Regions from separate parts of the Shewanella sp. A22 genome, predicted to be linked through region 4. Evidence: predicted binding sites of a transcription regulator. Region 4 holds the regulator's gene; each other region holds the start of a gene.
The links. Region 4 encodes LexA, which represses DNA repair genes until DNA is damaged. Its sites were predicted from a motif close to TACTGTATNNNNATACAGTA; they were not measured.
Positions count from the first base shown of each region.

Region 1: a site for LexA is predicted at 4,488-4,507, ahead of recG (ATP-dependent DNA helicase RecG). Genes of this name have one in related genera too.
Region 2: a site for LexA is predicted at 3,813-3,832, ahead of dinB (DNA polymerase IV). Genes of this name have one in related genera too.
Region 3: a site for LexA is predicted at 2,982-3,001, ahead of ACWXWT_RS16520 (LexA family protein). Genes of this name have one in related genera too.

Region 1 is NZ_JBSQBN010000158.1:1,213-8,947, forward strand. It holds gene ACWXWT_RS18810 (AMP-binding protein) at 1-740, shown strand, start outside; gene ACWXWT_RS18815 (calcium/sodium antiporter) at 878-1,807, shown strand; gene ACWXWT_RS18820 (hypothetical protein) at 1,991-2,671, shown strand; gene ACWXWT_RS18825 (sensor histidine kinase) at 2,737-3,831, shown strand; gene ACWXWT_RS18830 (response regulator transcription factor) at 3,828-4,436, shown strand; gene recG (ATP-dependent DNA helicase RecG) at 4,576-6,651, shown strand; gene ACWXWT_RS18840 (DUF3014 domain-containing protein) at 6,789-7,676, shown strand.
Region 2 is NZ_JBSQBN010000015.1:22,236-29,970, forward strand. It holds gene nqrF (NADH:ubiquinone reductase (Na(+)-transporting) subunit F) at 1-1,139, shown strand, start outside; gene ACWXWT_RS04740 (FAD:protein FMN transferase) at 1,261-2,271, shown strand; gene nqrM ((Na+)-NQR maturation NqrM) at 2,331-2,555, shown strand; gene bfr (bacterioferritin) at 2,786-3,256, shown strand; gene bfr (bacterioferritin) at 3,269-3,736, shown strand; gene dinB (DNA polymerase IV) at 3,876-4,955, shown strand; gene ACWXWT_RS04765 (aminoacyl-histidine dipeptidase) at 5,057-6,520, opposite strand; gene ACWXWT_RS04770 (M17 family metallopeptidase) at 6,703-7,735, shown strand, end outside.
Region 3 is NZ_JBSQBN010000113.1:4,877-12,611, forward strand. It holds gene ACWXWT_RS16505 (MlaD family protein) at 1-574, opposite strand, end outside; gene ACWXWT_RS16510 (ABC transporter ATP-binding protein) at 571-1,335, opposite strand; gene ACWXWT_RS16515 (MlaE family ABC transporter permease) at 1,338-2,450, opposite strand; gene ACWXWT_RS16520 (LexA family protein) at 3,027-3,443, shown strand; gene ACWXWT_RS16525 (Y-family DNA polymerase) at 3,446-4,702, shown strand; gene ACWXWT_RS16530 (DUF134 domain-containing protein) at 5,251-5,544, shown strand; gene ACWXWT_RS16535 (NifB/NifX family molybdenum-iron cluster-binding protein) at 5,541-6,080, shown strand; gene ACWXWT_RS16540 (sigma-54 interaction domain-containing protein) at 6,337-7,647, opposite strand.
Region 4 is NZ_JBSQBN010000025.1:24,139-31,873, reverse strand. It holds gene plsB (glycerol-3-phosphate 1-O-acyltransferase PlsB) at 1-1,774, opposite strand, end outside; gene lexA (transcriptional repressor LexA) at 2,038-2,652, shown strand; gene ACWXWT_RS06780 (cell division inhibitor SulA) at 2,649-3,155, shown strand; gene coxB (cytochrome c oxidase subunit II) at 3,551-5,137, shown strand; gene ctaD (cytochrome c oxidase subunit I) at 5,147-6,742, shown strand; gene ACWXWT_RS06765 (cytochrome c oxidase assembly protein) at 6,744-7,307, shown strand; gene ACWXWT_RS06760 (cytochrome c oxidase subunit 3) at 7,304-7,735, shown strand, end outside.

The sequences.
Region 1 (7,735 bases), on a different contig from region 4:
GTTTGAACGGTTCAGGCTCTGCGCCTATCCCACCATCATTACTAGAATGGTATAACAGCATCGGCATTGATATTTGCGAAGCGTGGGGAATGACAGAAAACAGCGCTTACTCCATTATTAATTACCCTTTCAATGCACAAAAAATTGGTTCTGTAGGCCGCCCAGTTGAAGGCTGCTTAGTTCGCCAAACAGAACAAGGTGAGTTGTTGGTGAAAAGCCCTGGCTTAATGAAAGGCTATTACTTACAAGAAGAAGCCACCGCGGCAGCATTTACTGAAGATGGATTTTTTCATACTGGTGATTTATGTGAAATTGACGAAGACGGTTATATCGGTATAACTGGTCGTGTTAAAGACAATTTTAAAACTTCAAAAGGTAAATATGTCGCCCCTGTACCTATTGAACGTAGGCTGGCTCAAGACTCTCACGTAGAGTTAATTTGCGTTATTGGGTCTGGTTTACCACATCCCGTGGCGTTAGTGCAGCTGTCAGAAAGTTCAAAGTTACAGCCACGAGAAGAAGTCAGAACATCATTAAAAGAGACTCTCGACAATGTTAATCCGCATCTTGAATCACATGAACATGTTGATGCCATTATCGTCGTTAATGATGAATGGACGATCGAAAACGACGCATTAACGCCAACGTTAAAAATTAAACGTCACGTACTGGAAAAAGCCTTCAACAACAAAGTAGACGGCGTTCGCGGCGCCAAAGTTCGTTGGGAAGACGAATTATAACAAGTTACTTTCATTTCTTTTTTATCCCCAAAAATACACGCTAATAGCGTGTATTTTTTTGACATATTCTGTCAATATACGCGCAATTTAATTAGCGGCTCTACTTTAGTGCAGCTTAAAATCAAGGTAGATACATCATGTTAATTGCATTATCGATAATTGGTGGTTTTATGATTTTAACTTTTGGTGCCGAGGCATTAGTGCGCGGAGCCAGTGCCGTAGCGCTGCGATTAGGCATTGCACCACTTATCATTGGGTTAACTATTGTCGCATTTGGTACAAGTGCACCAGAATTGGCTGTCAGTGTTAAATCAGCTTTGGCAGGCAATCCCGGTATAGCCTTAGGCAACGTCGTCGGATCAAATATTGTTAACATTGGATTAATTTTGGCTATCACCGCCCTTATTCGCCCTATTACAGTGCAATCTCAAATGGTTAAACGCGACATCCCGATTATGATTGCGGCATCGATTTTAGTATGGTTTTTACTGCTCGATGGTGAAGTGAGTTTTATTGATGGCGCGATTTTATTCAGTCTGCTCTTAGGTTATCTTGGTTTTAGTTATATCAGTTCTAAAAATAAGCCAGAAGAATTAAACATCGATGCAAAACCACAAAACCCATTATTTTCAATTACTCTCATTACCCTTGGCATTGGTATGTTAGTTAGTGGTGGCATTTTATTTGTTAACGGTGCGGTTGATTTAGCGAAACAATTTGGCATTAGCGAAGTCATCATCGGCTTAACCATTGTGGCTATTGGCACCAGCATGCCAGAACTTGTCACCTCGGTTATGGCCGCACTTAAAGGTCAAAGTGACATTGCTATTGGTAACGTTGTGGGTTCCAATATTTTCAATGTACTGGGTATTTTGGGCGCTACGGCATTAATCCACCCTGTTTCCGCAGCTGGATTTAACGAAATCGATTTTATCGCCATGCTGATTTTTGCATTCATGGTATTACCGTTTGCTTGGAGTGGTTTACGAATTGGTCGTCGTGAAGGTGCGGTGTTACTCACGGGTTACCTTGGTTACACCTGTTACTTAGTGATGCAAGTGGTTTAATCTTTTCGTCTTTCTTTCCTTTTTGTATTAACAAGACCGAATAGCACTCGGTCTTGAATACAAAGTACATGACATTTGTCACCCTATTTTGATGACCTTTGTGTCTGATAATCAATCGTGTGCTTCTCCATACTAAGCCTATCCCAACAACATCCGATTGGGGAAACGTAAATGGAGATAGCCATGAAAACCTTACTATTGATCACCAGCTTAACCTTAGTCAGCCAAAACTGCTTTGCTGATATCAGCGACATTGATGCTGCAGCAAACACCATGAACATCACTGAACTCAGACAATACAGTGAACAGGCTACTGATTATGAAAAAGCCTATGCTGATTATCGTCTTGCCATTACAGCTAATATCATGGGCCAACGTCAACTTGCGATAAATTCATTAAATGATGCCCAGCAAACTCTCAATACAATGTTAAGCCAGAACACTTCCGCTGACTCGCAAGCTTTATTAGCAGCAGTATATGGGACGCAAATCGCTTTCGATAATAGCAAGGGGGTAGAATATGGCATGAAAACCACTCAGCTATTACAACAGGCCAGTGAACTGGAACCCAACAATCCTCGAGTCAGTCTTGTTAGAGCCATTAATGCATTTTATACCCCAAGTACATTTGGTGGTGGGCTGGATAAGGCACAAACATTAGCAAGCCAAGCGATTGCTCAATATGACCTGCCCTGTGACGCTATTTGTTGGGGACACGCAGAAGCTTACACATGGAGAGGTTTAGCTAAACAAGAACAAGGTGACTTAAGCGGTGCAATGCAAGACTGGCAAGCGGCATTGAATGTTGACCCTCAATATGGTTGGGCAAAATTTCTAGTCAACCTACAGGCTGTTAAACAGTAATGTCGATTGCTTTTTTCTTGAGTTAACGCGCAGTTACTCTATGATTAACTGCGCAGGGAGGCACAATGACATCTTGTTTATCATCTAATTATGAAAAAAGTTATGAACAAAAAACTGCTTGGGTTTACCTTATAAACTTAGGCTTTTACTTTATTCCATTATATTTTATGGCCGGTCAATGGTTAAAGATTTCCATTGCTATAGCATTATTAGTGCCATTTATTATTAGTTATTTCTGGGCCTATAACAGCCCAAAAGAGCACGTTCTTAAACCCATTGTATTAATGGTTGTTACTGCAATAACGTCGTCATTCTTCAGCAGCGGAGCAATATCTCTATTCAGTTTTTGTTGCTTCTTTATTGGTTTGTTTTATTCACTTCGTACTGCAATATTGAGTTTTCTCGTACTGAGTATTTTGCTGTTCGTGATCGATATCATTATGGATTACCCAAGCTACTTTTTTACTTTTTATGGCATGGGAATTTGTTTAGGGGTGGGAGTGTTTGGTGTCATAGAACAAAACCGCCAACGAATAAAACGCCAGCAACAACAATCGAAAGATGAAATCGCCAATTTAGCCACCGCATTAGAGCGCGAGCGGATTGGCCGCGATTTACACGATGTTATGGGTCACCATTTAGCCGCAATCGCATTAAAAGCAGAACTGGCAGACAAGTTTATTGCCTCAGGCAAAATTGACCTAGCACAGCAGCAAATCCATCAAGTCAGTGTGATAACTCGAGACTGTTTAAGTCAAATTCGTCACACTGTATCCAACTATAAACATCAAGGGTTAACGCATACCTTAAACACCTTAGCCAACACGTTAAGAGACAATGCGATTGCCGTCAGCATAGAAGGCACATTCCCTAAACTCAGTGAACTTATGGAATCTCAAATCAGCTTACTGTTAACTGAGTTGATTAATAACACTATCAAACACAGCCAAGCAACGCATTGCACCCTGCATATTGAAGCAAGCCAAGGTTGGCTCAAACTCAATTTTATCGAGAATGCACCAGTTAAAGCTATCTCTGAAGGCAACGGTTTAACAGGCATTCAAGAGCGAATCACATTACTACATGGCATCATAAACTACCAATTAATCCCTCATTATAAAGTGAGTATCCAATTACCATTAAGTGAGCCCGTTCAATGAAAATTCTATTAGCCGAAGATCAAGCCATGGTAAGAGGCGCCCTCGCCGCTTTACTCACGCTAGCCTATGATACTTTGAACAACATTGAGATTGTCGAAGTCGAAGATGGCGATAAAGCGATGCAGCAACTTAAAACGAGTTCTTTTGACTTATTACTTACCGACATTGAAATGCCAGGAAAAACAGGTTTGGAACTGAGTCAGTGGTTACAGCAACAACACAGCCAGACCAAAGTGATTATTCTGACCACCTTCGGCCGAGCAGGATACATCAAACGAGCATTAGAATATGGTGTTGGTGGTTTTTTATTAAAAGATGCGCCATCAGATGACCTCATCAATGCTATAAAACAAGTAATGGCAGGAAAACGGGTTATCGATCCTGAGCTGGCCTTTAACGCCATTGGTGAAATTGATCCATTGAATGACAAAGAAAGGCGCGCCTTGCGCTTGGCGAGCGAAGGCTTATCAACCAGCGATATTGCGAGCCAATTATTTATCGCTGAAGGCACTGTGCGTAACTATTTATCCGAAGCCATAAGTAAACTCAATGCCAGCAACCGAATTGACGCGGCAAGAATAGCCAAACAAAAGGGCTGGTTGTAATTAGTGGCTTAATATTGCCTTGTATTAAAAGTCTGCTAAGATAGCCTAAACATCTGTATATAATTACAGTGATTTTAATTGATAGCCTGAAATCACTATGATTTTTACATCTTCGATAACCCATTTAGGTGCGTACAATTTGCTACGACTGGATCTTGTTCCGATCACCAACCTTAAAGGCGTAGCTAAAAAGGTTGCGGAAAAACTGGCTAAGTTAGGTATAGAAACAGTACAAGATGTACTGTTTCATTTACCGCTGCGTTATGAAGACCGCACACAAATCCATCCAATTGCCACATTACCCCCTGGTAGTTATGGCACCATCGAAGCGGAAATTCAATCGACTCAAATAATCCAAGGTCGGCGGCGCATGTTAGTGTGTAATGTTCGCGATCACAGCGGAATCATGAGCCTGCGATTTTTTAATTTTTCGATGGCACAACGCAACGCCATGGAAAATGGAGCAAGCATTCGAGCTTACGGTGAGATCCGCCGTGGAAATAATCATAAAGAAATTGTACACCCTGAGTATCAAATTATTCATCCAGGTGAATCGGTCACATTAAGCGACACATTAACCCCTATTTACCCAACCACAGAAGGCGTTAAGCAAACCAGTTGGATAAAATTGACAGAGCAAGCCCTAGCAATGTTAGACCAAGGTGGCTTACCTGAGTTACTGCCAAGTGCATTGCAACCCAATAATATTAGCCTGCATGATGCGCTGCATATTTTGCATCGCCCCCATAGTTCGGTGTCACCCTTTGAATTAGAACAAGGCCAACATCCAGCACAACAAAGGTTGATACAAGAAGAACTGCTGGCTCATAATTTAAGCATGTTGCAACTTCGCCAGCGCAGTAATCAAGATGCCGCAGCACCAATGCCTGCTACAGGGCAATTATTAAGCCCTTTTTTAGCACAACTGCCGTTTAAGCCAACGGGAGCACAACAACGAGTTGTCGCAGAAATCAGCCAAGACATACAACACCCAACCCCAATGATGCGCTTAGTTCAAGGTGACGTAGGTTCCGGAAAAACTCTGGTAGCAGCATTGGCAGCATTACAAGCAATTGAAAACGGATACCAAGTGGCCATGATGGCACCAACTGAATTATTGGCTGAACAACACGCCGCTAATTTTGCCACATGGTTTGAACCACTTGGTCTAAAAGTCGGCTGGCTGGCAGGTAAACTAAAAGGCAAAGCCAGAGCCCAATCGCTCGAAAATATAGCCTCTGGTGCTGCTCACATGGTCATCGGTACTCATGCGATATTTCAACAAGCGGTCGTGTTTAACAAACTGGCATTAATCATTATCGACGAACAACATCGTTTTGGTGTTCATCAACGCCTAGGATTACGTGAAAAAGGCGTTAGCCAAGGGTTTCATCCACACCAGTTAATCATGACGGCCACGCCGATTCCACGTACTTTAGCCATGACAGCTTACGCAGATTTAGATACCTCAGTTATTGATGAGCTTCCACCTGGGCGAACACCTGTCACCACGGTTGCGATTGCCGATAGTCGCCGCGAACAAGTGATTGAACGCGTCAAACAAGCAGCATTGCATGATAATCGTCAAGCATATTGGGTATGTACCTTAATTGAAGAATCAGAGGTACTTGAATGCCAAGCGGCAGAAGACACGGCAGCTGAACTCACTAGCGCCCTTCCCGAACTGAAAATAGGTTTAGTTCACGGCAGAATGAAAAGTGCCGAAAAACAGGCGATTATGGCACAGTTTAAAGCGGGTGAATTGAACCTATTAGTAGCGACTACCGTCATCGAGGTGGGTGTAGACGTACCTAATGCCAGCTTAATGATTATCGAAAACCCTGAACGATTAGGTCTCGCACAGTTACACCAATTAAGAGGCCGAGTGGGTCGAGGGGCTGTAGCCAGCCACTGCGTATTACTTTACAAAGCACCATTGTCACCAACGGCGACAAAACGTTTAGGGGTGCTGCGAAACAGTAACGATGGTTTTGTTATTGCACAAAAAGATTTAGAAATTAGAGGACCAGGTGAGGTACTAGGCACTAAACAAACCGGTTTAGCCGATTTAAAAATTGCCGATCTTATTCGTGATCAGCATTTAATTGCGCCAACTCAAAAATTAGCCTCTCACGTTAACCAACAAGTACCTCAAAACGTCGATGCAATTATTCAACGCTGGATAGGAGATAAACAACAATATGTCCAAGCATAAAATAAATCGTAATATATTGTTCATTATCATCAGTTATCACTAGACAAGTCTGCCGAATATTGCAGAATGGATGCAGCAGAATTTTTCGACTCCACCAAGATATTTGTATCGATTAGCAATAACCCCAAGGAATTGAAATGCAAGTTAATGAAGAAGACCGAATTACCCCGCAATCCTCTGAAAAAACAGGATCTAACGTGCTGTTAATCGCTATCGCGGTCATCGCCCTGTTAGGTGCAAGCAGTTATTTCTATTTTACCAGTGATGACACTGAAGAATATGAACCTGTTGTTATCGCACCGGTTGAACTACCAGAATCAATCCCAGAGACGCCAATAGAGCAACCCCCTATTGAAGAACCTCATAACATAACCACTACAACGGATGATGTTGTGCCCATTGGCGAACCAGAAACATCGGCTGAAACCACCGTCGTAGAGCCACTACCTGCATTAGCTGAGTCTGACGATTTTGTTGAAGCAAAAACATTGGCCATTGCTAACGGTATGAAAATTGCGCCGATGATCTTGAAAAAAGACATTGCTCGCCAATTTGTTGTCTTTATCGATAACCTCGCCCAAGGCGATATTGTGCGCAAAGCTAGTCCATTAAAAGGCCCTGACACTCCATTCACAGTAAGTGACATTACCAATAAAACGTATCTTAATCCTGATGGTTATCATCGGTATGATTTATATGCGAATTTTATAGCTGGTTTGAGTGATAAGGATTTAATCGCAACTTACATTGAATTAAAACCCTTATTTGCCGAAGCTTTTACTGAGCTCGGATACAGTGATATCGACTTTGATAAACGCATGCAACAAGCTTTTAGCATGATCGCAAGCGCGCCCATTATTGAAGACCCGATTGAGTTATCATCAATCAGTGTTAACTATCAATATGTTGACCCAAACCTTGAAGCATTACCCGATGCACAGAAATTACTTATCCGCATGGGGCCAGAGAACACTCGAAAAATCAAAGCTGCAGTCAAGAAATTACAACAAGGCTTTGCAAATTAGTGCGTTGATATGCCAAAAAAGCTAGTTTAAAACAGTTAGCGCGACGATAACCGTCGCGC
Region 2 (7,735 bases), on a different contig from region 4:
TGGCCAGTGGTGATATTACTATTGGTATTAACGGCGATGCAGATAAAGCAATTAAAACCGGTGCTGGTGGTAAGCTACTTGGCGTATTAGCCGACAACGGTATATTCGTGTCAAGTGCGTGTGGCGGCGGTGGATCATGTGGTCAATGTCGTGTACAGATTAAGTCTGGTGGTGGGGATATTTTGCCTACTGAACTTGATCATATAAGCAAAGGCGAAGCGCGTCAGGGCTGTCGTTTATCTTGTCAGGTAAACGTGAAAACGGATATGGAAATTGAGCTTGATGAAGAAATTTTTGGCATCAAGAAATGGGAGTGTGAAGTTATCTCTAATGATAACAAAGCCACGTTCATTAAAGAGCTTAAGCTGCAAATTCCAGATGGTGAGTCTGTGCCTTTCCGTGCCGGCGGTTATATTCAGATAGAAGCTCCAGCTCATCATGTTAAATATGCTGAGTTTGACGTGCCTGAAAAGTATCGTGGCGACTGGGAGCACTTTGGGTTCTTTAAGCTAGAGTCAAAAGTAGACGAAGAAACTATTCGTGCTTACTCAATGGCTAATTACCCTGAAGAGTTTGGTATTATTATGTTGAACGTGCGTATCGCTACGCCACCACCACGTAATTTAACCTTACCATGTGGTAAAATGTCTTCGTACATTTGGAGCTTAAAAGCGGGCGATAAAGTCACTATTTCGGGTCCATTTGGTGAATTTTTCGCTAAAGATACTGATGCTGAAATGGTCTTTATTGGTGGCGGTGCTGGTATGGCTCCAATGCGGTCACACATTTTTGACCAATTAAAACGTCTTAAATCAAAGCGTAAAATGAGTTTCTGGTACGGTGCTCGTTCTAAGCGTGAAATGTTCTATGTTGAGGATTTTGACGGATTAGCAGCTGAAAACGAGAACTTTAAGTGGCATGTTGCATTGTCTGATCCGCAAGCTGAAGACAACTGGACTGGTTACACAGGTTTCATTCATAACGTCTTGTATGAAAACTATTTGCGTGACCATGATGCACCAGAAGATTGTGAGTTCTACATGTGTGGACCTCCAATGATGAACGCAGCCGTAATTGGTATGCTGAAAGATTTAGGTGTTGAAGACGAAAATATCTTACTAGATGATTTCGGTGGTTAAATCGTTAGCCTAAAATATTGACATGTAAGTCATGAAAATTGCAGCAGTGCAGACAAGGTGGTCAAACACAGGTCTGTAGGCTGCAATTTTTTTATTCATTAAAAACAAGTGTAAATTTGAAATGACAGTGAATTTCACCAAGTTATTATTCTCGGTATTAATCATATTATTGAGTGCTTGTAGCTCTCCAGAGCCTATTGTTTCATTATCAGGCAGTACCATGGGGACAACTTACCACATAAAAGTGGTGACGAATGAAAGCATGCCAGAGCCTCAATTATTGCAAGCAGAAATTGATATGGCACTGGAAATGGTTAATGACCAAATGTCGACCTACCGTTCCGATTCAGAATTGTCAAAGTTTAATCAATTGCAGGTACAGCAAAGTGTCAAAGTATCGGCTGATACGATTAAAGTCATCAGAGAAGGTATGCGCCTTTATCAGGAAACCGATGGTGCGTTAGATATTACTTTGGGCCCATTAGTTAATTTGTGGGGATTTGGTCCTGATAAGAGGCCAACATCAGTGCCGACACAAGCCGACATTGATGCCGCTAAAGCGAAAATGGGCATTTTTGACTTGTCGATTAGTGGACACACATTAACTAAGCATAATGCTGATTTATACGTCGATTTATCATCAATTGCGAAAGGTTTTGGTGTCGATAAAATTGCAGCGATTTTAGATAAATATCACGCAAGTGGTTATTTAGTTGAAATTGGTGGTGAGTTAAATGTAAAAGGGACTAAAGTTGATGGAGAGCCTTGGCGTGTGGCGGTTGAACAACCGACTAGCGAAGGACAGGCAGTTCAACAAGTGATAGAACCGGGAACAATGTCATTAGCCACGTCGGGGGATTATCGTAACTTTTACCAAGAAGATGGTGAACGTTTTTCACATTTAATTGATCCTCGAAGTGGACATCCTATTAAGCATAAACTTGCTTCAGCAACCGTGTTACACTCTAGTTGTATGACAGCAGATGGATATGCAACCGCCATGATGGTATTAGGCACTCAAGCCTCGTTGGCACTTGCTAAAGAGAAAAACTTAGCAATAATGCTGATAGAGAAGCAGGAGCTGGGTTACAAAGTCTATTACAGCGATGCGTTTAAATTGTATGTAAAATAGTTTTATTTTCTGATTTTAAGCCATTTAGATCTAAGCTGAATGAGTTAACTGGAGTGGAAATGGGCACATATATTGCTACGTTTGTTGGTTTGTTATTATTTTTTTTATTGATGTCTGTTGGTTATATCGTTAAAAAGAAAGCGGTAGAAGGTAGTTGTGGTGGTTTAGGCGTATTAGGTATCGAGAAGGCCTGCGACTGTGATGATCCATGCGATGCGCGAAAACGTCGTATGGAAAAAGACCAAGCCCGTAAAGAAATGCTTGACCAAAATCGCATTATTTAAGTTGAACTTGTTTTAAAACGAGTGACTTTAATCGATTTCAATGTAAAGAGCCTTCATTTTGAAGGCTTTTTTTATGGTGTTTTTTTATTCACAATTACAAAGCTAAGTTGTAATGATAATGATTAGCAATTGTAAGTATGTGAAATTAAAGGAAAATTTGCCTTTCCTCCTACAGTGTTCTATCCTATATGAAATTGATCGAGATCAAATTATTACCAAGGGACATAACTATGAAAGGTCATCCTAAAGTCATTAGCCAGCTTAATCGTGTGCTTACCTGTGAGCTGACTGCCATTAACCAATATTTTTTACATGCCCGCATGTTTAAACATTGGGGTTTGGTCAAGCTTAATGAAAAAGAGTACAAAAAATCGATTGAAGATATGAAGCATGCTGACAAGTTGATTGAACGAGTATTGTTTCTTGAAGGTCTACCTAACCTGCAGCAACTAGACAAATTACGTATTGGCGAACATGCGGAAGAAATGCTTAGTTGTGACATGGCCGCTATAACGGCTCAAATCGCTATGTTGCGTGAAGCGATTAATGTTTGCGAAACCGAGCAAGATTACGTTAGCCGCGATTTATTTGAAGATTTACTCGAAGATGAAGAAGAACATTTAGATTGGATTGAGTCGCAACAAGAGCTCATTACACAGACTGGTATTCAGAATTATCTTCAATCACAAATTAACGACTAATAGGAAATTATCATGAAAGGTCATCCAGAAGTCATCGATGCTTTAAATAGTTTATTAACTGGCGAATTGTCTGCCATGGATCAATATTTTGTCCATGCTCATATGTATGAAGACTGGGGATTCAATGAACTGTATACCCGTATTTTACATGAGTCGGACGATGAGAAGCTGCATGCTGCTAAATTAGTTCAACGTATTTTGTTTTTAGAAGGCACTCCTGATGTTGGTAGCCGTGAAGCGTTGAATATTGGTAAAGATGTACAAGAAATGCTTCAAAATGACCTCGCATACGAATACCATGTAGCTGATCATTTACGCAAAGTTATCGCGCTATGCGAACAGAAAGCTGATTATCAAACTCGTGAAATTTTAGAGGTGTTATTAGATGACACTGAGTCAGATCATATGTATTGGTTGGAAAAACAATTAGGTCTAATTGAACGTGTTGGTTTACAAAACTATTTGCAGACTAAAATGTAATATATAATCGTTTCTGTTTTTTTGATAAAGCCCAACTAAGTTTGGGCTTTTTTGTTCCTATCAGAGAATGATTGAATACTGTTTTTGTATACAGTACTATTGTTGTTAATTTAGTTAATGGCAGTGGTCACAGAATAGAATGCGTAAAATCATTCACATCGATATGGATTGTTATTTTGCTGCGGTTGAAATGCGTGATTTTCCGGAGTTGAGAGGAAAACCCATTGCTGTTGGCGGCAGAAGTGACCGCCGAGGTGTGATAAGTACCTGCAGCTATGAGGCCCGCAAATTTGGGGTGCGTAGCGCTATGTCTAGTTATCATGCATTGCAATTGTGTCCGCAGTTAATTTTAGTGCCTGGGCGCATGGACGTGTATAAATCGGTGTCTTTGCAAATACGGGAAATTTTTCATCGTTATACTGATTTAGTTGAACCTTTATCATTAGATGAAGCCTATCTCGATGTGACTGATTGCGATGCTCATCAAGGGAGTGCAACGTTAATTGCCAAGGCGATACGTGATGAGATTTTCGATGTTACTGGTTTAACGGCTTCAGCCGGAATTGCTCCCATTAAGTTTTTAGCCAAAATCGCCTCTGATTTGAATAAGCCAAATGGGCAATATGTTATTACCCCCAATCAAGTTGCTGATTTTGTAAAGGACTTACCCCTAAGTAAAATTCCTGGTGTAGGTAAAGTCACCTCCAAAAAGTTAGCTGATATAGGCTTAACCACTTGTTATGATGTGCAGCAATATCCCAAACCTCAATTAATCGATACTTTCGGCAAATTTGGCAATGTGCTAATAGAGCGTTCTCAAGGTATCGATACCAGGCAAATTAGTCCGCACCGTGTACGTAAGTCTGTTGGAGTAGAAACCACGTTAGCCAAAGATATTTTTACGTTAGAGCAATGTCTGCAAGTATTACCGCAGCTTATTCAAGAGCTCAGTGCTCGAGTTCATCGGAGCGCTAAAGACAGACAGATCCACAAGCAAGTGGTAAAGCTTAAATTTAATGATTTTAAACAAACGACCATCGAACACCGCAGTGATGAGATTTCAATTAAATTGTTTCATGAGTTGTTATTACAAGCTTTACAGCGCAGCCAAGGGAGAGGTATCCGTTTGGTTGGCGTGAGTGTAGGCTTAGCTGATGTGATTATCAATGCGACTGATGATGGTAGCGATCAGATTACTCAACTCGATTTACAATTTTAAGCTGCGTTAACAGCAATTAACCACAAACAATAAAAAGTAAAAAGGCGACATGACAGTCGCCTATTCTATATGGCTTATAAGCTAATCATTTTTATCTGACTTTATACTTCTTTAGCTGGGATACGCTCTAATACTGCAAGCAGTAGTTCCCAGTATTGACCTACAGTCGTGACGTTGACCTTTTCATCTGGACTGTGTGGATAACGAATTGTTGGGCCAATCGATACCATATCCATGTGTGGATATGGCTCTTTAAATAAGCCGCATTCAAGACCTGCATGAATAACCATGATAGTGGGATCTTTTTTGTAAATGTCGTTATAGGTTTCACGTACAATCGCCATTACTGGTGAAGTGGTGTCTGGTTTCCAGCCCGGATATGCACCGCTTAAATCGATACTTGCCCCAGAAAGGTTAGCCAGTGCAGTCAGCATACCTGTGACTTCTTCACGACCAGAGTCAATTAATGAGCGAATAAGACATAGCACTTCAACACTTTCATCTTCTGTACTTATTACACCGATATTGAGTGATGTTTCAGTGACACCTTCTACTTCATCACTCATGCGGATCACCCCATTAGGGCTAGCATGTAATAAGTCAATTAAGGTATTTTGCGCATCTTCACCCATGACTTTTGTTGGTGAATCAATTGTGGCTAACGTGAGCACCATAGCTGGGTCGGCAACAGCTAACTCTACACGCACTAATGCTTGGAATGACTCGATAGCCTGTTTAAGTGCTTCAATGTTTTCAGCGGGCAACATAAATTGAATGTTTGCTTCACGTGGAATCGCATTACGCAGCGAGCCTCCGCTAAAGCTCACTAGCTCGATGGCTAATTCATCACTGTATTTAAATAAAAAGCGAGCCAGTAACTTATTCGCATTGCCACGTCCAAGGTGAATATTCACCCCAGAATGACCGCCTTTTAAGCCAGACATGGTCAATGAGAAACTGGCATTACTTTGTTCTGGCGCTTGCCAAGACATAGGTACACTGATTTGTGCATCTACACCGCCAGCACAACCCATGTAGATTTCGCCTTCTTGCTCAGAATCGGTATTAATTAAAATATCAGCATCAAGGTAACCTGCTTCTAATCCAAAAGCACCTGTCATACCGGCCTCTTCATCAATAGTGAGCAGTACTTCGAGTGGCCCGTGCTTAATGTCTTTGCTGCCCAATACTGCTAATGCTGAAGACATGCCGATACCATTATCTGCACCTAAGGTTGTGCCTTTGGCTTTAACCCACTCACCGTCAACATAGGCTTCAATAGGATCTGTTTCAAAATTATGAACTTTATCGGCATTTTTCTGCGGCACCATATCAATGTGTGCTTGTAGCACGACTGTTTTACAGTTTTCCATTCCTGGTGTGGCAGACTTACGGATGATTAAATTACCGACCTTGTCTTCAACAACCGCAAGGCCTTGTGCTTTTGCCCATTGTTGAATGTGTTTCGATAACGCATGTTCATGTTTTGATGGATGTGGAATAGCGCAAATTTGTTCAAACCATTGCCATAGAGGCTGAGGATATAATTGAGTTAATGCAGTCACGAAACGCCCTCTAAAATGAAACCAAGTCGATATACGACACAAAATAAAACTAGTGGTATTTTAACATATTCTGCGCTGTTACTTGATATTGCTGCACCAATTTGCCAAGGTTTAGGCCACAAATCTGTAAATAATTATGAACCAATCAATTTACCTACAACCCCATTGATTAAGGATTGTGTATGAACCAAGAAAACAAAGTCGTCAATGCATTTCAAGTGCCCATTATTGATGTCACTCATGACGATGCCATTTTTGAAGGTGAAGGTTGGGATGCTGTTGTGGTGGTCACCACGAGTTTAGCCAACATTAAGCAAGATGAAGTGAGCTTGCTTGCAGATCATGCTTGTCAAATTGATCTGCGTGTAGGTAAAAGCGTCACATTACTTTTTGCTCCAGGTTTAGCTGGGGGACGTTTAATTATCTCACCTGTGACAGATAGCGAAAATGACTATAGTGACGTCAGAATTTTTGCTAAAGCTGCTCGTGAAGGTATTGCCATTGCTAAAGCCGCTGGAGCCAAAAAACCATTATTAGTTGTACCGCCAGTTAATGACAAGCGCTTTGCCAATGCTATGCCAGTTGCTGCATTGGCGTGTGGACAGGAGCTTTGGCAACCGCTCGAAACACGTGAAGCAAAGTCATTAATGCCAAGGTTAACTGCGATAGGTTTATTAAATTCTGCTGCTCACAGCTTATTACTCAATGCTGCAGAATCAGGGCGAGTTCTTGCTCGTGATCTTTGTGGTACTGAGCCTGAGCGTATGTCTGCCATTGGGTTTGCACAATACTGTGTTGATGCTTTTGCTGATAGTGGTTTGGCGGTATCTGTGGTTGATCAAGTCGAACAGTTGAAAATGCAATACCCATTACTCAGCGCAGTAGGTAGAAGCTCTTTTGATGTTGTACGTCATCATCCCCGAGTGGTAAAGCTTGAATATGTTGGCGAAGGACCTATTGCAAAAACTTTATTCTTTGCAGGCAAAGGCGTGGTTTACGATACTGGTGGCGCTGATATTAAAGTTGCAGGCTCAATGGCGGGAATGAGCCGTGATAAAGGTGGTGCCGCAGCAGTTGCTGGTTTAATGAAAGCAATATCAATACTGAAACCTAAAGGTATTAAAGTCATTGCCGAACTCGGATTAGTGAGAAACAGTATTGGTAGTGATGCATTTGTCACTGATGAGATCATTACTAGCCACGCAGGGGCGCGAG
Region 3 (7,735 bases), on a different contig from region 4:
CCGCAATGTCACTGAGCTTTTGCGCTAAATTATCAATATTGGAAACTAAACTTTTGAGGTTCAACGACTGTAAGTCTTTTGACAGCGATTCAAAATCATTAGCAATGGTCGGCAATTCCAATAATGCGTTTTTTTCATCATGAAACATTGCCGATGTACCAGGATAGAAATCTAACTCAACATAAAGTAACCCCGTTAATAAACTGAGATAATTCAATTGGGCCCGTAAACCGTTATCAATGGCGTGTGAAAAAAACTCTTCGCCAACTTGAGTGCCTTTTAGATTGATACGTTTTAGCAGTAAATCGGCATGTACAGCAGCAGTAACACCTTGGCTATTATCATTAGGGAAATCGATATTAATATCACTTATTTCACCTATTATCACCCCTTTTAACTTGACCGGCGCACCCACTTGAAGCCCCTGTACTGAGTTGTTGAAGTACATGACTACAGGCGCTTTTTCGGCAAAAATCCGTCCTCCAGAAAAGAATAACAGAGCAATAAATACTAATACAATGGCACCCAATATAAAGGCCCCAATAGCAAGAGGAAGTCGCTGGCTTTTACTCATATTATCTCCAACTTTTCAGCACGGTTGAGAAATTGACGGACTCTAGGTTGGCTACTGTTACGTTTTAATTCTCTTGGATCACCGCAGTCGAGCATCGTATTGGTTTGGTTATCCAAAAATACACATCGGGTCCCGATTGACAATATGCTGGGCAGTTCGTGAGACACAATGATCACTGTCGAGTCTAATGCTTGGCAAATCTGTACGATTAACTGATCTAAACGCATGGAGCTAATGGGATCTAAGCCCGCTGATGGCTCATCAAAAAATAACAGTTGAGGATCAAGTGCAATCGCTCGTGCCAATCCTGCGCGTTTGTGCATACCGCCACTTAATTCCGCTGGATAAAACTGCTCAAACCCAGCTAAACCAACTAATGCGAGTTTATAGGCAACGGCTTCTTCAATCTGTCGTTCAGAAAGGTCGGTATACAGTTGCAGAGGCAATGCGACGTTTTCGGCAAGCGACATACTCGAGAATAACGCCCCTGTTTGAAAGGTGATGCCCCAATCTTTCAGCATGGCTACCTGTGCATCTTCATCTGCTTCATAAAAATTGTGACCTTGATAAAGAACTTCGCCTTTAAGTGGCGGTAACAGTCCCACCATTGACTTAAGTAAGGTCGTTTTGCCGCAACCACTGCCACCAATGACAAAAAAGATATCATTCTTGTTAATCTCGAAATTCAGTTGTCGTTGTACCTCGGTACTACCGTAGCCAACGGAAAGGTTACGAACACTGATAAAGGCATCATCAATCATGATTAGATCCCTAGTTTATCGTACAAAATATTAAGCGCAGCGTCAGACACCACGAGAAAGACTATTGCTCTAACCACTGCATTGGTTGTGGCAACCCCCACTGCGTTAGAGTCTCGACCACAAAGCAGTCCAGCTTGGCAACCTGCAATGGCAATTAAAAAACCAAAAACAACGCTTTTTATTAATCCCGTTGAGATATCCACCCAATCTATCGCGACCTGAGTTTGCAAAATATATTGGGTGTAACTTACCCCCATCCCATTCGCCACAATTGCGCCACCGAGCATGCCGATCACATCGGAGTAAATACACATCAGCGGCATAATAAATACTAATGCTAATAAACGTGGTAACACTAAAAATTCCATAGTAGAAATACCCATTACCCGCAATGCATCAATCTCTTCATTCACTTGCATAGTGCCTAATTGCGCAGCGTAAGCCGCTCCAGTTCTACCTGCCATAATAACGCCTGTCATCAGGGCTCCCATTTCACGAACCATCCCGATAGCCACTAAATTTGCCACATACACTTGGGCACCTAATTGGCGTAGCTGTACCGAACCTAAATAGGCCAAAATCATTCCCACTAACAGACTAATTAAGGTGACAATACCCAGTCCTTTGGGACCAGCCTGTTCGATAAAAAATACAATATCACTGCGGCGAGTTCTGGCATTTCCTCTTAACCAACGGCCCAGTGCTAATGTACTATTGCCAACAAACACGAGTCCATCGTGAACCTGTAAACCTTGTTTAATCAATCCTTGCCGTAATGTCAGCCATATTCCGCCAATGGCATCATCATTTGTCGCTTGATAAACGGCCACATCAGTAGAGAGTTGCATGAGTTGCTGTAAACTTTCAGGGGAATCTTGTAGGTTTAACGACAGTTTTTCTTTTTCACACCAAAGAGATAATTGTAATAAGGCAATGGCGAGACTTGAGTCCCACTGTAACAATTCAGTGGTAACTAACGTAACAGAGCGGCAATCCTTGGGGAGGGCGGTACAAATATCTGCCCCTAGCGGTGCTAGACCCAATTGCCAATCACCTGCGATATTCAGTAAGCAGTTGTCATCGTGCATGTCGATATGAAATGTTGCGAGTGTCATACTAGACCCCGAGCAAAAGTAGAAAGACTGCTATTGGTTTATGGCGTACATCGATTAGGTTAATTCTTATACTGATCATTAGTGTAGACTAATCATCCACATTGTAATTTGACCTTGAACAAATTATTTCATTAACAATTAAGTCATTACTTGCATGTATTAGGAATATTAATCACCGTTCAGCAATATCGACTTGTGAATCGAACCGCTTTCAAACGTGGTTTCAGCTGGAACATATTCACGTGTTAGCTCATTTACTGCATCGTTCCTCCCTTACAGCCCTTATCGAAGACAGCATTGAACACGAAAGATTACTCGAGCCTATTAAAGCAAACTACGTCCAAAGTGCTGTAGGCACGACAGGTGATTGAAGCCAAGAGTGATGCTCGGTAACAAGTTCCTGCGCTGTGAACAGATATTTAATAAGATTGGCATTACAGCCAGATAAACGCTCCCACAGTCGACCCATAATCGAAACCTGTCGTGTTTACCGTGAATAAACTTGCGCCAACAAAATTTAGCGCTAATATATACTGTTAATTTATACAGTATTATGTAAATGTGCGAGGTGATTGTATGCGCGTAATTCCTATTGCGGCCAGAGCTGGTATTACCGGTTTTGAGTCGCCTGCCGCCGAGTATCTCCAATTAAAGTTAAGTCTTGATGATATGTTAGTTCAACATCCAAGTTCGACATTTATTGGCTTAGCTCAAGGAGAGTCGATGCAAGGAGTCGGAATATTTGATGGTGATTTATTGATTGTCGATCGGTATGAAACAGCTAAAAGTGGTGACGTCATAGTGGCTAATTTTAATGGTGAGTTTGTGTGTAAAATTCTCGATATGCCGCGCAGAATGTTAGTGTCGTCAAATGAGCTGCATTTGCCTATTACTATCTGTGATCATGACGATTTTAGTATCGAAGGCGTTGTCACTCGCTCAATTCGTTGTCATCGTCAAAGCCCACTATTTATTAGCCAAAAATGTAGGTGAAAATGTTTGCCTTAGTCGATGCTAATGCTTTTTATTGCAGTGCGGAACAGGTGTTTCGTCCTGACTGGCGTGGTAAACCTGTTATTGTATTGAGCAACAACGATGGTTGTATTGTGGCGGCTAATAGACAAGCAAAATTGGCCGGTATTGAAAAGTTTTTACCTTATTTTCAGGTAAAAGCGTTATGCGCTCAGCGCAATGTCATAGTCTGCTCATCTAATTATGAGCTCTATGCCGATTTGTCGACAAAAATGATGGCAATAATAGGACGTTTTGCTCCCGAGCAACATGTGTACTCTATCGATGAAAGTTTTCTGTCTTTTAAACACAGTTATCCCGCAATTAAATGTTTATATACCCAAGGTCAACTCATACGCCGAGCGGTATGGAAAGAAGCACGTTTACCTGTTTGTGTTGGCATAGGCGAAACCTTAACGTTGGCTAAGGTAGCCAATCACGCTGCTAAAAATATCCAAGGATACCAAGGTGTTTGCGTAATAGCGACCACACAGCAACGCACAGATATTTTACGCCAGCTTGCTGTTGGCGACGTATGGGGAATAGGCAAACGTATTAGTAAAAAGCTCGAGTTAATGAATATTCGCAGTGCATTTGATCTTGCCTCTATGCCGCCCAGATTGGCGAGAAAACAGTTTTCCATTGATATTGAACATACGGTTCGCGAACTAAATGGTCATATTTGTAAACAATGGGATCAGGCGAGGGCAGATAAAAAGCAAATCTTCTCTACCCGCAGTGTTGGTGAACGTATTACCGACTATGAATCACTACTACAAGCATTAAGTAAACATATTGCCATAGCAGCACTTAAAGCACGCCAGCAAGGCACACATTGCAAAACCATGTTGTTGTTTGCCAGTAATTCGCCCCATGACAATCGGCCAATGAGCGAGAAAGTGATTGTACATTTTCCATGTCCAACCCATTGTACCGTTGAACTGACCAAAGCCATGACAGAAGCTGCGCCAAAACTGTTTCAACAAGGTGTGCGTTATTACAAAATCGGTGTGGGTTTGGTAGATTTAGCCAGCGAAAAGCATTTTCAGCTTGATTTATTCAGCCCCCCTAAAGTTAATGATGACTTAATGCATACATTAGATGGTATTAACCAGCGATATGGACGCGATACCGTGTTTCTTGCTGCGCAGGGAATACAGCAAAAGTGGGCCATGCGCCGAGATCTCCTTACTCCTCAATACTCCACCCAATGGAAATGTTTACCTGGAATAAAATGTTAATTGCCTAACATTCAATAACATTTGTAATTCCCTCCTACATATCAAGCACGTTTTATACCAATTCCATTAAATATCTGGTCAGTTCAGAGTCTCTCAGGTTTTTCAATTCAAGGCACATTGATGTAGAAATGGTTGTTGCCTTTTAAATCGATGTAACACAGAAGTGGAATACCTGAGAGACTCCATTCTGGCGGGTTTTAAAGTCCTTTATGCTTCGTTAGATGCTTTCAAAATACGGCTGCATGGTCTATTTTTTTCCATAAAAAATAACACATTCCCACCATCCATGGCGGTCAGATGCTGGAGGTAGAGTAACGCAGGAGCTTGTTACCGAGAACCACTATTCGCTTCAATCACCAGCCTTGCCTACAGCACTTTGAACTCCCGCTGAAAGATCACATATTTAATAGGATTGGTATTAGTTATTGGTTCATATAGAAATCAAATCTAGATAAACAATGCATCGATCACAAAATACAACTTTTAGTTGGCATATGCCAATTAATAGCGTATAAATAGCATATGCCAATTAAAATTGTGAGTTGATTATGTCAAGACCTAAGATTCAGCGAACAATTTGTGGGACTCCTGCAAAAAATTGTTTTAAACCCAATGGTATCCCTTTGGACAAACTTAAATACATTTCATTGGAGAGTGACGAGTTTGAAGCACTGCGTTTGGTTGACTTGTTAAAAATGCAACAACAACAAGCGGCTATTCAAATGGGCGTGTCGCGTCAAACATTAGCCAATGTACTAAAACTTGCACGTTTTAAATTAATAGACTGCTTAACGAATGGTAAAGCGTTGTTAATGCAAAATGCACATGAGGAAAAAAAATGATTACCGCCATACCTTTGAAAGATGAACATATTGCAAGTCACTTCAGTCGCGCTGACAGTGTCCTGATTATTAACGATCAAGGTCATGAGATCGGACGCTTTGCCAATCCGGCGTTAGCAGAAGGATGTGAAGGAAAACAGCAATTAGTCAGTTTAATACTGGCACATGGGGCCAATCGCGTGATTGTACGCAACATTGGCCAACAACTATTATCTAAATTATTAAGCCATCAACTGAGCGTATTTCATGCTAGAAATGGACGCACAGCAATAGAATATTTTGCTGCTGCTAATTTAGCCGACTGTGTTGAATTTACCGAGGCAAGTCAGGGGCGTCCGTCAATGAATCATATTGCTAAAAAAGCCAATGGTGGCTGTTGTAATCATGATCATGCCCACGGCGAGTCTGGCTGCCATAACCGTTCGGAAACTGCGACACACAAACGGTGTTGTGAGTCAGGACCTGAATTAACCACAGAAACCACGACAATGAAACGCTGTGGCAATAAAAAGCATTCGATGATGCAGCATTATTGATAAACCTGAATGAGGGATAACAAACGACTCTCAAACAGTCCTTTGTCTTGCTAATGGCGTGATGCCAGAAAACTTGCAGTAGACCCGCTATTGACGTGTCAATTCGCCTTGTTTAGTAAACAAATGATAAGTTTGAGAGTGTTAGATGATGGTTAGCATACCTTCATCTTTTACCCCAAGTTAACGGTAATAAAAATGGTGTTATGACAACGCATGGCATTTTTATGTGTTGTGGTCAGTGTTGACTCATAAAAAATTAGCTTAGTTTTAAACCATAGCGCTGTAATTTGCGATACAAAGTACGCACACTTACATTAAGTGTGATCGCTAATTCAGCCGGTGAACCTTGATATTGTTGGCATACCTGTGAAAGATAAATACGCTCCATGTCATCAAGAGTCATCAGTTCTGCTTTAGCTACCACGGTTTCATCTGCTAACCTGTGTTGCGGTAGCACGCTTTCGGGTAAGTCACTGCTGTGGATAATATCTTCATTGGCAATCAATGCCGATTGTTCAATGATATTTTTTAACTCGCGAATATTACCAGGAAAAGTATAACGGTTGAGTAAATTTAAAGCGCTGATCGAAAATTTTTTATGTTTGTACTCAGAATACTTTAGAAAATGTTTAACCAGCCCAGGAATGTCGTCATGACGCTCACGTAACGACGGTAAGTAAATGGGAAAACCTGCGATGCGATAGTATAAATCACGTCTAAACTCACCTTTTTCAACCAAGTCGAGTAAGTTTTTATGGCTTGCACTGACCAACCTAAAGTCCGAACGTTTTTGCTTTAAGCCACCGACAGCCCGATAGCATTGAGTTTCTAATAATCTAAGCAATTTTACTTGCATATTCATCGGCACATCGCCAATCTCATCAAAAAAAACGGTGCCACCATGAGCTATCTCAATCAGGCCTTTTTTGCTGGCCGTTGCGCCTGTAAAAGCGCCTTTTTCATAACCAAATAGCTCACTTTCAAATAGGTTCTCACTTAACCCAGTACATTCAATCACCACGAAGGGCTTATCTTTTCGGCTACTGGCTTGGTGCACCGCTTTGGCAACTAACTCTTTACCGGCACCTGTTTCACCTTGAAGCAGCACAGAAATTGTAGATTGAGACGCGCGATTAATCCTATTGAGCATTTGCTTAAAGGGTACAGACTGACCCACCATCGTGCCTTTTTTTGACTCTGTCGATGCATAATCAATCGCATCTAAAATCTCTAAAAAACCCAATACATTACCAACGTTATCTTTAATGGGTTTCATTAAAATATCGCAATATGACTTACCGTGCACAGTGCTATGAATATGCACCGCATTGGCCGCTCTTGTAGTGCTTTGACATTGTTGTAAAGGACATTCTTCACCATGCTTATCACAGGGTTCATCGCTATGGTGAGACACTTGGTGGCAGCGACTTGTACCCAATATGACATTGGTGTCATAGGTTTCTAAATAGGCTTGATTAACAGCATGGATAACATAATCTGGGGTAATGAATATGGCTGGTTTATCAATCGCGTTTATCATTGATTGCACAACGGTGGTGTTATTCATTTATCATTCTCACTTAATATACACATCCAGGTGATAGCTTATAGAATGACATAATTAACGCAATTAATGTCACAGTAATGCCATATTT
Region 4 (7,735 bases):
TGGTGCTAACAAACTTATCTAACGACAAACAATGATCAACAATTGATTTGCCATCACCCTCTGCAACAGATGTGTAATCGGTATAAGGCACGGTCTTAAGCAGGGCTAAATATAAATCAAGCTGACGCTCTAATTGGCTTCTCTCTAGCGCATTTTGTTCTGATGCCAATAACACTAAACTGGTCAATGCCACCGAGCTTGCTGCAGCTGCACCATTAATGTTTGTCATGACACGGTTAGCCAACAAATTAACTGATGGTGTAAACCACGACGGTTTTTGATCTGGGTCTTTAGCTAACTCGTCACGCCACGCTGGAGCTTGCTGATTTAAAAAATGTTGTAGGTTAATTGGCTCGCCAAAGTTCACATAACCTTGGCCAAAATTACCTAACTTACGAATGGCCCCAAACACCTGCCACACTGACTCTTTTTTCTTTTTCTTACCACTTAATTCTTTATGATACGTTGCCACTTCCATCACATGGTCATAACCTAAATACACTGGCACTAAGGTCACTGGGCGCTCTATTCCACGTAAAACACAGTTAATTGTCATCGCCAACATGCCCGTCTTAGGCGCGAGCAAACGTCCGGTACGCGAACGGCCACCTTCTGTGAAATACTCAACCGAATAGCCTTTAGCAAATAACTGGTCTAAATATTCACGAAAAACTGCGGTATAGAGTTTATTGCCATTAAAACTGCGGCGAATAAAGAATGCCCCGCCACGGCGGAACATTGGGCCTGCAGGCCAAAAGTTAAGGTTAATACCTGCTGCAATATGCGGTGGTACCATTCCCTGATAATACAAAATATACGACAACAACAGATAGTCCATATGACTACGATGACAAGGCACATAAACAATTTCGTGACCATCATGGTGTAACTGCCTAACCTGCTCAGCACCTCTAATATTGATGCCACTGTATAATTTATTCCATAGCCAAGTCAGAAAACGTTCTGCTATGCGCACTAAGCTATCGGAATAATCAGCCGCAATTTCATCGAGGTATTCAATGGCGGTTTCACGTGCTTTTTCGACCGACACTTTTTTGTTTACGGACTCTTCTTCAATAGCTTTCTTAATTGACTCTGATTTTAATAGAGAGGCAAATAAAACGTGTCGATTAGGTAATTGTGGCCCCGTCATTACTTTACGTTGGCGACGAAAATGCACTCGAGCGACTCGGGTTAATTTATGAGCGATTCGTTTGTCTGTTCCGTGCTCATCAGCCATATAACGAAGCGATAATGCATTAGAAAACTGTACAAAATTATGCCTTCCCAGAAATAAAATCATTAACCATTTACGTAACCATGTTGGATTTTCTCTTTCGAATACAGCTGCTTTCATGCTGTCGTCTTCTTTACCAGGAGTGCGTCCCCAATAAAGGCAAACAGGAACCAACTGAATATCTAATTCGGCGTTTTCACTATGAAGAGACAACAAACTAGTAAAGTAATTAAGAAATTTTTCGCCACTTTCACGTTTACCAAAGAGAGGTTTGCGCCCCTCTAGGCACACAACTCTAGGCACCCTTAAACCATCAAGCTGTAATGGTTCATAAGGACTGGGCATACCAAAACCCTCTGTAATTTCGCTTAAAGCAGCGATATCACTGATAGATTCCGTTTTCATTAAATAAACCAAAGGTTTGGCTGGATCTATATTGAGGTCATCAAAAGGATCGTGGGGAACCACAATGGTCTGCACCATCCATTTTTGAATCCATTTTAATGCTCGTAAAAATATTGAATTTGGTTTTGACATGGTTATTTTCGCAACATAAGCCACTGTAATATTGTCGCATAGGATACCAGAAACCACCCCGCTTACACTATCTGGCTTATTTATCTTTACTTTCTGGATTTTTCCAGAAGAAATAACATAAAGAATAAATAACAAATATAGATATATAACAATAGTTTACACAAACCCAAACAAGCTACGCACAAAAAATAGCTGGTTAATACTTGCACGAACAAAAACACTGTATATAATGACAGCCACTGTATAAAAAGACAGGAATCATCATGAGACCGTTAACGCCGCGCCAAGCAGAAATTTTAGACTTAATTAAAAACAATATCGCCGAAACAGGTATGCCACCCACTCGAGCTGAAATTGCAAATCGTCTTGGCTTTAAAAGTGCTAATGCCGCCGAAGAGCATTTAAAAGCATTGGCCAAAAAAGGCTTTATCGAGATCATGCCTGGTACATCAAGGGGGATTCGCCTACCTCATGAAGAACAGATTGAAACCGGTTTGCCACTTATTGGTCAAGTCGCTGCTGGAGAGCCTATTTTAGCTCAGGAGCACGTTGAACAATACTACCAAGTCGACCCAAGTATGTTTAAACCTGCCGCAGATTTTCTGTTACGGGTTCGTGGCGACAGCATGAAAAATATCGGTATTTTAGAAGGCGACTTACTCGCTGTGCATAAAATGCAGCAGGCACGTAATGGTCAGGTTGTCGTGGCACGGGTTGATGATGACGTCACTGTTAAACGATTTGAACAAAAAGGTAATATGATTTTTCTGCATGCCGAAAATGAGGATTACAACCCAATAAAAGTTGATTTAAGTTGCCAAAGCCTAACAATTGAAGGGCTTGCAGTTGGCGTTATCCGTAATGGAGATTGGTTATGAACAAACTAATAGGCACCGCGCCGCGCCACCCAGGCTTATGGGTAGATTTAACACAAACAGAATTGCATGGCAGCCAAACCATTCAAACATTACAAACGGTCACTCAAGGTGAAAAAGAACTCAGTCAATTGTGTAGCCAGCTAGCAATATTAAGCCAGCAAGGACGATGGATAGTATTAATTAGCCCGCCTCATATTGGCTATAAACATATGCTAGCAAGTGCAGGAGTGAGAATGGATCGCATTTTACTGGTGCACACCAAAGATGAAGTCGAAACATTATGGGCCATGGAAAAAGCACTCATAAGTGGTACCTCTAGTGCTGTAGTCACTTGGACAAGCTCACTTGATGCTCGCGATAGCCGCCGTTTAGAAATAGTAGCCAAAAGCGCACGTGCTTTAGGTGTCGTAATTGAAGATGTAAATACTCACTTACCTCAAAAACATCAAATTGTTAACCATGCAGTAACAAATAGAATAAGTAATTTTAGCTCAGTTCACTAAGCACGAACCCTTAATTACCAAGCCCTGCATTGAATTCAGGGCTTTTTTTTCATCTTTTTTCAGCCAATTAGCCAACAAAGTGATCTTGATCAATATTTAATCTACAAGTAATGTGGTTAACAAGGATGAAACATTTTTGTCTTTAATTGGACGTGTATGACAGAAATTAAGATGACTGTCATACAAATGAGCCAAATAGAAATTGATTAGTTCAGTTGTAGGTACAAGTGTGGAGTACAGCGAACAATAAAACCGTAGACAGTCTGTTTACAACCACCAAGGTACTTTGAAGTCATCAAACTTTTTTCGGGAACCGAAGAGTTTGCATAGAGCAGAGAATTACTGTGTGACTCTTCTTTGTAGTTGCTATTTGCAATTAGCAGAGGAGTAGTCTTGTGAAGCAATGGTTGTATTGTTTATTGGTTGTGTTTATAGCACTTCCGCTTGGGGCAACAGAAATGCCCCTCAACATGACTCAAGGCGTGACAGATATCAGTGGGCAGGTTTATCACCTCCACATGACGATTCTTTATATCTGTTGTGCTATTGGGTTAGTGGTGTTTGGGATCATGATTTATTCAATGATTTACCACCGCAAATCAAAAGGCGCAGTCGCGGCCAATTTCCATGAAAGTACTAAAGTGGAAATTGCTTGGACCATCATTCCTTTTATCATCTTAATAGCAATGGCTATTCCAGCCACCAAAACCTTAATTGCCATGGAAGACCCCAGCGATGCGGACCTCACCATTAAAATTACTGGGTCACAGTGGAAATGGCATTACAGCTATTTTGACAAAGACATTGAGTTTTACAGCTCATTATCTACTCCAAGAGAGCAAATTGAAGGCAGTGAAGCCAAAGGTGAGCATTATCTCCTTGAGGTCGATAAGCCATTAGTTCTACCCATTAACCAAAAAGTCCGTTTTTTGATGACATCCGATGATGTTATCCACTCTTGGTGGGTACCCGCTTTTGCCGTTAAAAAAGATGCTAATCCTGGATTTATTAACGAATCGTGGACCCGTATCGATAAACCCGGTATTTACCGAGGTCAATGTGCAGAATTATGCGGTAAAGACCATGGTTTCATGCCGATTGTGGTACAAGCTTTGTCGGAGGGCGATTTTGAAAATTGGTTGGTTGAGCAAAAACAACTAGCAAGCAATGCAGCTTCAGAGGCGGCGGCATCAATGTCCCAAACCTTGTCTATTGAAGAGCTAAACACACAAGGTGAACAAATCTATATTGCTAGGTGCGCCGCTTGTCACCAACCTAATGGTGCAGGACTACCTGGTGTGTTCCCCTCATTGATTGGCAGCCCTATTATCAAAGGTCCTGTTGAAGGCCACATCGATATCGTCTTAAACGGTAAATCTGGTACTGCAATGCAGGCTTTTGCTAAGCAACTTACCGCCCAAGAAATTGCCGCTGTAATTACCTTTGAGCGTAATGCGTGGGGCAATAATAGTGGTGATGTTGTACAAGCGGCTGATATAGGAAACTTTTTAGGCAGTAACGAGGCAAGCACCGAAGCAAATAAAGCCGTCACCGATGCAGCAAACACTATTGCAACAACGGCAACTGATATTACCGATACCGTCACCGAAAAAGCCACTCAAGCCGTTGAAGCGGTTGCAGAAGTGGTGGCCCCTGAAGATCTGCCCACGTTAACTTTGGAGCAGTTAATGGCTGAAGGTGAGCAAGTTTATGCCACGACTTGTGGCGCATGTCACCAAGCCACTGGCGCAGGTTTGCCAGGTGCTTTCCCTTCACTTATTGGCAGCCCTATTGTTAGCGGACCTGTTAGCGAACATATCGATATCGTTATGCACGGAAAACCAGGTACCGCAATGCAGGCATTTAGTAGTCAACTAAGCCCTCGAAAGATGGCGGCGGTGATTACTTATGAGCGCAATGCGTGGGGAAATAATTCTGGCGAAGCGGTGCAACCAGCCGATGTCGCGAGCCATGGACAGTAGGGGAAAACAATGAGCACTACAACGCACGATACAATTACTACCGCCCATGATGATCATCATCACGGCGCTCCAAAGGGGCTAATGCGCTGGCTACTCACCACTAACCATAAAGATATCGGATCGCTGTATTTATGGTTTAGTTTCATTATGTTTCTTACTGGCGGCGCAATGGCGATGGTCATTCGAGCTGAGTTATTTCAGCCCGGATTACAACTAGTAGAACCTAACTTTTTTAATCAAATGACCACTGTTCATGGTCTCATCATGGTATTTGGTGCCGTAATGCCCGCTTTTACGGGCTTAGCTAACTGGTTAATACCAATGATGATTGGTGCACCAGATATGGCACTGCCGCGGATGAACAACTGGAGTTTTTGGATTTTACCTTTTGCCTTTGCCATGTTACTGGGTTCGTTATTTATGGAAGGCGGCGGACCTAACTTTGGTTGGACATTCTATGCCCCGCTATCAACCACCTACAGCCCTGACAGTACCGCCCTATTTGTTTTCTCCATTCATATCATGGGCATAAGTTCGATAATGGGCGCAATTAACGTCATTGTCACCATTGTAAACTTGCGAGCTCCAGGCATGACATGGATGAAGTTGCCCTTGTTTGTGTGGACTTGGTTAATTACCGCTTTCTTACTGATAGCAGTGATGCCGGTACTCGCGGGAGCGGTCACCATGGTATTAACCGATAAGTTCTTTGGTACCAGCTTTTTTGATGCGGCTGGAGGCGGTGATCCGGTAATGTTCCAGCATATCTTCTGGTTCTTCGGTCATCCAGAAGTTTACATTATGATTTTACCGTCATTTGGTATTATCTCCGCAATAGTGCCAACCTTTAGCCGTAAAAAGCTGTTTGGTTACTCCTCAATGGTTTACGCCACTGCCAGTATTGCCGTGTTGTCATTCTTGGTGTGGGCGCATCACATGTTCACAACAGGGATGCCAGTGTTCGCCGAACTATTCTTCATGTATTGCACCATGTTAATCGCCGTCCCCACGGGGGTAAAAGTATTTAATTGGGTGGCAACCATGTGGCGCGGCTCCATGACATTTGAAACACCAATGCTGTTTGCTGTAGCGTTTATTATTCTGTTTACCATAGGTGGTTTTTCTGGCCTGATGCTGGCAATTACGCCTGCTGATTTCCAATACCACGACACCTATTTTGTCGTGGCTCATTTCCATTATGTGCTCGTCACCGGGGCAATATTTTCCATTATGGCTGCCGCTTATTATTGGTTACCTAAATGGACTGGCCATATGTATGACGAAACCTTGGGGAAATGGCACTTTTGGTGTTCGGTAATATCCGTCAATGTATTGTTTTTTCCCATGCACTTTTTAGGTTTAGCAGGTATGCCACGTAGGATCCCTGACTACGCGGTACAGTTTGCCGATGTTAACCAAATTGTGTCTATTGGAGGTTTTGCATTTGGTTTGTCTCAGCTGATATTTCTCGCCGTTGTGCTCAAATGCATTAAAGGTGGAAAACCTGCTGGAGATAACCCTTGGGGAGCCGCAGAAGGATTAGAATGGTCTATTGCCAGTCCTGCACCATATCACTCGTTTACCACTCCACCGGAGATTAAATGAGATGACACAACCAACAAAATCAAATCGTAAGTTATTAATCATTCTGATTGCTGGGTCAATTGGTATGTTTGGATTTGGTTTTGCGCTGGTACCGCTTTATGACGTGCTTTGCGACACATTGGGGATTAATGGCAAAACCCAAAATAGCGCCAGTAGTTATGAAGCGGTAGTGGTTGATAAAAACCGAACCGTTACCATTGAATTTGTCACTCAAGTTCAATCAGGTATGCCGTGGGAATTTAGCCCTAAGGTTAACCAAATAAGTGTGCATCCAGGTGAACTCACTCACGCGCAATTTCTGGTTAAAAACCTGTCTAAACACGATACCGTAGGCCAAGCAATTCCTTCGGTATCACCTGGACAAGGGGCGGCGTATTTCAATAAAACGGAATGTTTTTGCTTTAATCAACAACCATTAGCTGCAGCGGCAACAGCGGAACTACCATTGATTTTTTACGTGGACCCTGACTTACCAGCGTCCATTAATACATTGACTCTCTCTTATACCCTTTATGACATCACCGACAGACAGGCGATAGCTATAGAGCAAGGAGCAGCAAAATGACAACAAAGTATCAAAATTATTATGTGCCAGCCCAAAGTGCTTGGCCAATAATCGGCGCTATAGGATTATTTTTAATCGCTTTCGGAGCGGGAAATTACGTCCAACAGTTAACCACAGAAAAAACCTCTGGAGGTTACATATTACTTGCGGGTTTTGCCGTAATTATCTTCATGATTTTTGGCTGGTTTAAAACCGTTATTGATGAATCAATGGCAGGATTATACTCTCCGCAAATGGATCGTTCATTTAGGCAAGGAATGAGCTGGTTTATTTTTTCAGAGATTATGTTTTTCGGTGCATTTTTTGGCGCGCTATTTTACGCCCGTATGATTTCAGTGCCTTGGCTTGGTGGCGCATCTAACAATGCCATGACCCATGAAGTGTTATGGCCTGCATTTGAGGCCATGTGGCCATTGGTGAAAACACCC